DNA from 2 places in the Faecalibacterium sp. IP-3-29 genome. Region 1 is predicted to be linked to the other one. Evidence: a T-box and tRNA genes for the amino acid it is inferred to sense, from the RefSeq annotation. Region 1 holds a T-box; the other holds one or more tRNA genes.

Region 1 (4,422 bases):
ATTTCTGCATTAAAACAGTAAAACCTCCCAGTCCGCATCTGCTTCTTTGGCAAGTACGACCTGCCCTCTTTGCCAAGGGCTCCCCTATCAGGGGAGCTGGCGAGCGAATGCGAGACTGAGAGGTTTATTTTATTTCTGCTTATTCGTATACGATGCAGCCCAGGATCTGCTTGCCCAGCCGAACGATCTTCTCGTTCTGCTCCCGCACGGCATCGGTGCGGGTGACCGTGCAGTCGGCAGCCAGCACAATGGCATCGGCAGCCACCACATGGGGCACGGTGGCAGCGGCCTTGAGGATGCTCTCGGCGGCGGTCACGCTCTGGCCGCGCAGGGGTTCCGTGGCCTGCAGGGCAGCGGCCAATGCTTCCAGCTGGTCCGCAGGCAGATCGCCGGTAACCAGAATATTCTTCGCCTCCGGGGCGCGGCTGCGGATGGTCTGAGCCATCAGGCAGAGCATCTCAGCGTCCGCGCTGCCATCGGGGCGGCCCTCCATCTGATAGAGCTTCGCATCCAGCTTTCCGGCTTTCTTGGTGCGGTCGCTGGCCAGCGCGCCCAGCACGGGCAGGCCGGTGGAGCGGTTCAGCTCACTGGCCGAGTAGACCATGCCGTCCAGCAGGAACTTGACCACGACCACGCCGCAGGCAAGCACACCGCCCAGCAGGAAGCCAATGAGCAGGTACTTTGCCACCGAGGAGGCAGCGCCGCCGCCCAGTGCGGGCTCCTCCGCACTCTCCCAAGTACTCTTAGCAGAAGCCAGATTGTCATCCAGCGCCTGACGGGCACTCTGCAGTTCCACCAGCTGGCTCTGCAGATTCTGAACATCTTCATTGCTCGTCTGCTGCAACGCACGCAGTTCCGTGGAGACCCCCTGTGTCACGCTCTGATCAATCACGCGTACACTGTGGCTGCACACAGCAGCTGCCGCTTTATCATGGATCAGATCCAGACGACCCAGCAGCGCGTTCAGAATTTTCTCTGCGGTCTGCTGATCTGCAGCATACGCCTGCAAGGTCATCACGCCGTTATACTCGCCACTGTCGTTCTGGGAAAGTTCTACCGTGACCACGCCCTTCAGGTAGCGCACATCTACCCCTACGGCATCAGCGGCAGCATTCATGGAGTCACCGCTGACCAGCTGTTTCTGATATGCAGCCAGCAACGCACCGGTCGGGTCAACATTCTGATACGCAGAACCCGGCTGGATTTTGTAGCCGCTGTCAATATAAAGGTCAGCCTGCGCCGTCCAGACATTATAAACGTCCAGATTTTTTAGCAGCGACTTTTCTGCATAGTCCTGTGCCTGTTTCAGTGCTTCCTGCACACTGGACTGCGCATCCTCGTTGCTCTTCGCCGTCAGCTCGTACTGCTGCACAGCAAACTCATAATCCTTCTCTTTCTGCTGATACTCAGCCAGAGCCTCTTCATAAGCAACCTGATCTTCTGCCGAAACAGCGCCGCCGCGCAGGATTTTTACCCCGGCAAGGCCGCCAGCGATCACAGCACAGACCACCGCGGTCAGCAGGATAGGCTTGAGCTTGTGCAGAAGGGTCACCATGAGCGCGACGAGGTCGATCTCTTCCTCATCCTGTGCGCCGGTGGGGTAAGTGGTTTGATTTTCGTTCATGCTCTACTCCTCAGGACAAAGCCAATCTTCATGTTTGTTCCGTTTTGTGCAATGCACATACTATAACAGGATAAATAATAGCATCCTTTCCGTCAGAATTCAACCGTTTTCCCACAAAAAGCCGATTGACAAACCGGTGCTGCTGTGCTATTTTTAGAATTACCGAAAAGCAAGGATCGGGAAAAGTAACGCATCCCGGACGCTACAGAGAGCGCGGCAGCAGCTGAGAGCCGCGTGCGGGCCAGTGCGCGAACGAACACCCGGGAGCTGCAAACTGAACACGGCATTCTGCCGCCAGTAGGTGCGCCGCAAAGCCCAGCGTTACCAGGGCAGCGCTTATTGGAGCGCGCGAGCGACCGGACACTTCCGGTAATTCAGGTGGCACCGCGGACATTACAAGACAGCTTGTTCGCCCTGAAAATTCAGGGCAAAGCTGTCTTTTTATTTTTATATCGGAGGAAAGAAAGATGGAACGTACTGAGATCGTCTCGCTGTACAAGAACACTCCCGCCGACGGCACGGTGGTCACCGTGTGCGGCTGGGCCAAGAACATCCGTGATTCCAAGAACATCGGCTTCATCGCCCTGTCGGACGGCGGCTGCTTCAAGACCCTGCAGGTCGTGCTGGAGGCAGGCAAGCTGGCAAACTACGAGGAGGTCATCCACACCGGCCTGTACAGCAGCCTGCGCATCGTGGGCCGCATCGTCCTGACCCCGCAGGCAAAGCAGCCCTTTGAGCTGAACGCCGACAGCGTGGAGATCCTGGGCGACTGCCCCGCAGACGAGTACCCCCTGCAGAAAAAGAAGATGAGTATGGAGTATCTGCGCACCATGCCCACCCTGCGCCCCCGCACCAACACCTTCAACGCCGCATTCCGCGTGCGCAGCGTGGCTGCCTACGCCATCCACAAGTTCTTCCAGGAGAACGGCTTCATCTACTCCCACTCTCCCCTGCTGACCGCTTCCGACTGCGAGGGTGCCGGTGAGATGTTCCAGGTCACCACGCTGGATCTGCAGAACGTGCCCAAGAACGAGGACGGCACCGTGGATTACAGCCAGGACTTCTTTGAGAAGCCCGTCAACCTGACCGTTTCCGGCCAGCTGGAGGCCGAGGCCATGGCCATGGCCTTTGGCAAGGTGTACACCTTCGGCCCTACCTTCCGTGCGGAGAAGAGCTTTACCACCCGCCACGCCGCCGAGTTCTGGATGATCGAGCCTGAGATGGCCTTCTGCGACCTGAAGGGCTACATGGACACCGCCGAGGCCATGACCAAGTTCGTCATCCGCTACGTGCTGGACAACTGCCCCGATGAGATGGCCTTCTTCAACCAGTTCATCGACAAGGGCCTGATCGAGCGCCTGGAGCTGGTGGCAAACAGCGAGTTCGGCCGCATCACCTACACTGAGGCCATTGAGATCCTGAAGAAGAACAACAAGAAGTTCCAGTTCCCCGTGGAGTGGGGCGTGGATATCCAGACCGAGCACGAGCGCTACCTGACCGAGGTCGTGTTCAAGAAGCCCGTCTTTGTCACCGATTACCCCAAGGAGATCAAGAGCTTCTACATGAAGATGAACGCGGACGGCAAGACCGTGGCCGCAGCTGATATGCTGGTGCCCGGCATCGGCGAGCTGATCGGCGGCAGCCAGCGCGAGGAGAACTACGACAAGCTGGTGGCCCGCATGGACGAGCTGGGCATGGACAAGACCAACTACGAGTGGTACCTGAACCTGCGCAAGTTCGGCGGCGTGGAGCACGCCGGTTACGGCCTGGGCTTCGAGCGGATGATCATGTACCTCACGGGCATCCAGAACATCCGTGACGTACTGCCCTTCCCCCGCACCGCTTACGGTTTCTAAGGATTAAATTCAACCCTCTCAGTCAAAGCCTGTCGGCTTTGCCAGCTCCCCCGAAGGGGGAGCCTATTGCGGCTCTTGGATAAAGGCAGCATAGCCTCCCCCCTCGGGAGAGGTGGCATTGCGGAGCAATGACGGAGAGGGTTGTTTTCAACAAGGAGATAAATACAAGTGGAAAATATCGCTCCTGCCCTGTTGGACTGGTTCTACGCCAACCGCCGCATCCTCCCCTTCCGGGAGGACCCCACGCCCTACCATGTCTGGCTGAGCGAGATCATGCTGCAGCAGACCCGGGTCTCGGCGGCGCTGCCCTACTACGAGCGCTTCCTTGCCGCCCTGCCGGATATCCCCGCGCTGGCCGGATGTGAGGAGGAAAAGCTGCACAAGCTGTGGGAGGGGCTGGGTTATTACAGCCGGGTGCGCAACCTGCAGAAGGCAGCGAAGATCGTCTGCGTTCAATACGGCGGGCAGCTGCCTGCTGATTACAACGCCCTGCTGGCCCTGCCCGGCATCGGGGAGTACACGGCGGGGGCCATTGCATCCATCAGTTTCGGTCTCCCGGTTCCCGCCGTGGACGGCAACGTCCTGCGGGTGTTTGCCCGGCTCTACAACGACCCTCGGCTGGTCACCGACCCGCAGGTGAAGCGGGAGTTCACGGCACGGGTCATGGAGCACCAGCCGCCCGCAAAAGCCGGAGACTACAATCAGGCCCTGATGGAGCTGGGCGCGCTGGTCTGCCTGCCCAACGGCGCACCTCTGTGTGAGCAGTGCCCGCTGGGCACGCTCTGCCGGGCCCGGGCCGCAGGCACCGCCCTCTCCCTGCCCCAGAAAACGCCCCCCAAGGCCCGGCGCATCACACCGGTCACGGTGGTGCTGGTGCTGAACGAGGGCCGGGTGCTGCTCCAGCAGCGGCCGGCCAAAGGCCTGCTGGCCGGGCTGTGGCAG
Region 2 (4,422 bases), 460 kb from region 1:
TCTGTTACATGCAGCTGCTGGGCCAGCTCTGCCTGTGTTAATCCCTGTGACTTGCGCATCCGGGCGAGAAATGCCCCGAACGTTTTCGCATCCATTGTGCTCACATCCTTTGGAAAAAGGATAGCATACCACGCACCAAAAGGCAATCGACGCTTTGTTTACCTGCTCCAAAACACAAATCCCCCACTGCCTGTTCGGTCAATGGACAGGCGGTGGGGGATATTTTATATGGAGTTCAGAAGAAAAATGCTGGGATCAGAGCTTACAGCTGGGGGCCGGCAGAGACCAGAGCCTTGCCGTGCTCGTTACCCTCGTACTTCTTGAAGTTCTTGATGAAGCGGCCAGCCAGATCCTTGGCCTTCTCCTCCCACTGGGAAGCGTCGGCGTAGGTATCGCGGGGATCCAGGATGCCGGTGTCAACACCGTTCAGGACGGTGGGAACCTCGAAGTCGAAGTAGGGGATCTTCTTGGTGGGCACGTTGTTGATATCGCCGTTCAGGATAGCATCGATGATACCACGGGTGTCCTTGATGGAGATGCGCTTGCCGGTGCCGTTCCAGCCGGTGTTGACCAGGTAAGCCTTAGCGCCGCTCATCTGCATCTTCTTGACCAGCTCCTCAGCGTACTTGGTGGGGTGCAGCTCCAGGAAAGCCTGACCGAAGCAAGCGGAGAAGGTGGGAGTGGGCTCGGTGATGCCGCGCTCGGTGCCAGCCAGCTTGGCGGTGAAGCCGGACAGGAAGTAGTACTGGGTCTGCTCGGGGGTCAGGATAGAGACGGGAGGCAGAACGCCGAATGCGTCAGCAGACAGGAAGATGACATTCTTTGCAGCAGGTGCAGAAGAGATGGGGCGGACGATGTTCTGGATGTGGTTGATGGGGTAGGACACACGGGTGTTCTCGGTGACAGACTTGTCAGCGAAGTCGATGTGGCCCTCGGCATCCAGAGTGACGTTCTCCAGCAGAGCGTTGCGCTTGATGGCGTTGTAGATATCAGGCTCGGAGTCCTTATCCAGGTTGATGACCTTTGCGTAGCAGCCGCCCTCGAAGTTGAACACGCCGTTGTCGTCCCAGCCGTGCTCGTCATCGCCGATCAGCAGACGCTTGGGATCGGTGGACAGGGTGGTCTTGCCGGTGCCGGACAGACCGAAGAAGATGGCAGTGTTCTTGCCCTCCATATCGGTGTTGGCGGAGCAGTGCATGGAAGCAATGCCCTTCAGCGGCAGGAAGTAGTTCATCATGGAGAACATGCCCTTCTTCATCTCGCCGCCGTACCAGGTGTTGACGATGACCTGCTCCTTGCTGGTGATGTTGAACATAACAGCAGTCTCGGAGTTCAAGCCCAGCTCCTTGTAGTTCTCGACCTTGGCCTTGGAAGCGTTGTAAACAACGAAATCAGGCTCAAAGTTCTCCAGCTCCTCAGCGGTGGGCTTGATGAACATGTTGGTGACGAAGTGTGCCTGCCAGGCCACTTCCATGATGAAACGGACAGCCATGCGGGTGTCCTTGTTTGCGCCGCAGAAAGCATCCACAACGTACAGGCGCTTGTTGGACAGCTCCTTCTTTGCAATCTCCTTCACGGCAGCCCAGGCTTCCTCAGAAGCGGGGTGGTTGTCGTTCTTGTACTCATCGCTGGTCCACCAAACGGTGTTCTTGGAGTTCTCGTCCATCACGATGAACTTGTCCTTGGGGGAACGGCCGGTGTAGATGCCGGTCATAACGTTCACAGCGCCCAGCTCGCTGACCTTGCCCACTTCGTAGCCTTCCAGGCCGGGCTTGGTCTCTTCCTCGAACAGCTGCTCGTAAGAGGGGTTATACACGACCTCGGTCGTGCCGGTAATGCCGTACTTGCTCAGATCTACCTTTGCCATGATACTTATACCTCTTCTTTCGTTCAGATCAATTCTGATCGCGCGACGCACAGGCCCTTAGCCAATGGGCAGCGCGGGCGATGAAGAAATACAGATGCGTATTCTCCTGTTTACCATTATACATAAAAACGTTCCAAAATCAACCAGAGGAAACAAAAGGTTCTTATAAATGTAACAAATTTCATTCAGAATCTTAGCTGTTTGAAGTGATTTCATAAGAAGAAAGGGGAACCGCGGCGAACAAAATAAAGAAAAGAGACCCAAAACACAACTTTGATAATATTTTGTCGATTCTGGATGCAACTGGGTATCCCAGAGCGGAAAAACCGGGGCGGGAGGCCCGCAGCACAAATTTCTGAAAAACTTGAAATTTCCTGTTGACAAAGTACGACTGCTATGCTAAAATAATCGAGTCGGGAGCGAAACCCCGATGCGAAAATGGACGTATGGCCCGTTGGTCAAGCGGTTAAGACAGAGGCCTCTCACGCCTTTAACATCGGTTCGATTCCGGTACGGGTCACCATTTTATAGTAGTAAAACGGCTGTATGCCGTTTTATATAGATGCCTCTTTAGCTCAGTCGGTTAGAGCACCTGACTGTTAATCAGGGTGTCGCCTGTTCGAGTCAGGCAAGAGGCGCCAGCAAAGCGATGGAAATGTTCCATCGCTTTTTTCTTTTTGTTGACAGAAAATTGCACAGGGGATATACTGGAGAGTAAGAAATATCACGATAGCGGCATCCTTGTGGTCAGCGTCCTCACCCTCTCAGGCGCTTGAGCGCCAGCTCTCCCAAAGGGAGAGCTTCTGACGAAACGGTGAAGCTGCCCAAGGCTCCCCCTTTGGGGGAGCTGGCATTGCGCAGCAATGACTGAGAGGGTGAGCTGCCTGAAAAGGAGAAATCACAATGAAACAGATCATTCTGACCGGCGACCGTCCCACGGGCCGCCTGCATGTTGGCCACTACGTTGGCTCTTTAAAGGAGCGCGTGCGCCTGCAGAACACCGGCAAGTTCGACGAGATCTATATTATGATCGCTGACGCGCAGGCCCTGACGGACAACGCCGATAACCCGGAGAAGGTCCGCCAGAACATCCTGCAGGTGGCACTGGACTATCTGGCCTGCGGTCTGGACCCCAACAAGGTCCACATCTTCATCCAGTCCATGGTGCCTCAGCTGACAGAGCTGAGCTTCTATTATATGAATCTGGTCACGGTGAGCCGCCTGCAGCGCAACCCCACCGTGAAGAGCGAGATCCAGATGCGGAACTTCGAGACCAGCATCCCGGTGGGCTTCTTCACCTACCCCATCAGCCAGGCAGCGGATATCACGGCATTCGGTGCCACCACTGTGCCGGCCGGTGAGGATCAGATGCCCATGCTGGAGCAGTGCCGCGAGATCGTGCACAAGTTCAACGCCGTCTACGGCGAGACCCTGACCATGCCTGAGATCATGCTGCCCCAGAATGCCGCCTGCCTGCGCCTGCCCGGCATCGATGGCAAGGCCAAGATGAGCAAGAGCCTGGGCAACTGCATCTACCTGTCGGATGAGCCCGAGGACATTAAGAAGAAGATCATGTCCATGTACACCGACCCCAACCACCTGCGGGTGCAGGACCCCGGCAAGGTGGAGGGCAACCCCGTGTTCATCTATCTGGACGCTTTCAGCCGCCCCGAGCACTTTGCCGAGTTCCTGCCGGAGTACCAGAACCTCGATGAGCTCAAGGCCCACTATCAGCGTGGCGGTCTGGGCGACGTGAAGATCAAGAAGTTCCTCAACGCCGTCATGCAGGCCGAGCTGGAGCCCATCCGCAACCGCCGCAAGGAGTGGGAGCAGCGCCTGCCCGAGGTCGTGGAGATCCTGAAGGAAGGCAGCGCCGTGGCCGAAAAGACCGCTGCCGCCACCCTGGCCAATGTCCGCAAAGCCATGCGCATTGACTACTTCGCGGATAATAACCTGCTGAAGTAACAAATGGTAGAAACAAAACCGCCTGTGCCCATGCGATTATGCTGGGTGCAGGCGGTTTTTGCGTGGCTGCAACCGCTGGTTGACAAATTTCAAGCCGCAATTGGTGGTTGTCAACTGGAAAATCTGCTATGATAACAGCATAGAGGACGTCCGCCGGAATCCATTGATACGCCGCCCTGCGGCAGAAAAGAGAACACTATGATCTTAGCAGAAAAAATTGCCCTTCTCCGCCGCCAGAATGGATGGAGCCAGGAGGAACTGGCCAATCAGCTGAATGTCTCGCGCCAGGCGGTCTCGAAGTGGGAGGGCGGAATGTCCATCCCCGACTTGGATAAAATACTGAAGCTGAGTGCTCTGTTTGAAGTGAGCACCGACTACTTATTAAAAGATGAGCTGGAACAGCCCGATGCCACGGCCCCGCTGCCGAAGGAAGAGCGGGTGACGGAACCCTGCCGCACCGTCTCATTTGACGAGGCAAACGCATATCTCAGCACGGTGCAGGCCGTGCATGGGAAGATGGCGGCGGGTGTGAGCTTGTGCATCCTCAGCCCCATCACGCTGCTTGTTCTGGGCGCATGGAGCGATGGTAC

What was found. A T-box is a leader RNA that pairs with one kind of tRNA and senses whether it is charged. The one in region 1 lies ahead of asnS (asparagine--tRNA ligase), so its partner is inferred to be a tRNA-Asn.
Region 2: it encodes a tRNA-Asn, which carries the amino acid that the T-box ahead of asnS (asparagine--tRNA ligase) is inferred to sense. The anticodon was not compared.

Annotation. Positions count from the first base shown of each region.
Region 1 covers NZ_CP094471.1:360,543-364,964, reverse strand. The annotation lists gene spoIIP (stage II sporulation protein P) at 1-21, shown strand, start outside; gene MTP40_RS01655 (hypothetical protein) at 140-1,624, opposite strand; T-box leader at 1,788-2,044, shown strand; gene asnS (asparagine--tRNA ligase) at 2,092-3,480, shown strand; gene MTP40_RS01645 (A/G-specific adenine glycosylase) at 3,649-4,422, shown strand, end outside.
Region 2 covers NZ_CP094471.1:2,904,571-2,908,992, reverse strand. The annotation lists gene MTP40_RS13955 (helix-turn-helix domain-containing protein) at 1-95, opposite strand, end outside; gene pckA (phosphoenolpyruvate carboxykinase (ATP)) at 263-1,867, opposite strand; tRNA gene MTP40_RS13945 (tRNA-Glu) at 2,316-2,390, shown strand; tRNA gene MTP40_RS13940 (tRNA-Asn) at 2,432-2,508, shown strand; gene trpS (tryptophan--tRNA ligase) at 2,771-3,832, shown strand; gene MTP40_RS13930 (helix-turn-helix domain-containing protein) at 4,031-4,422, shown strand, end outside.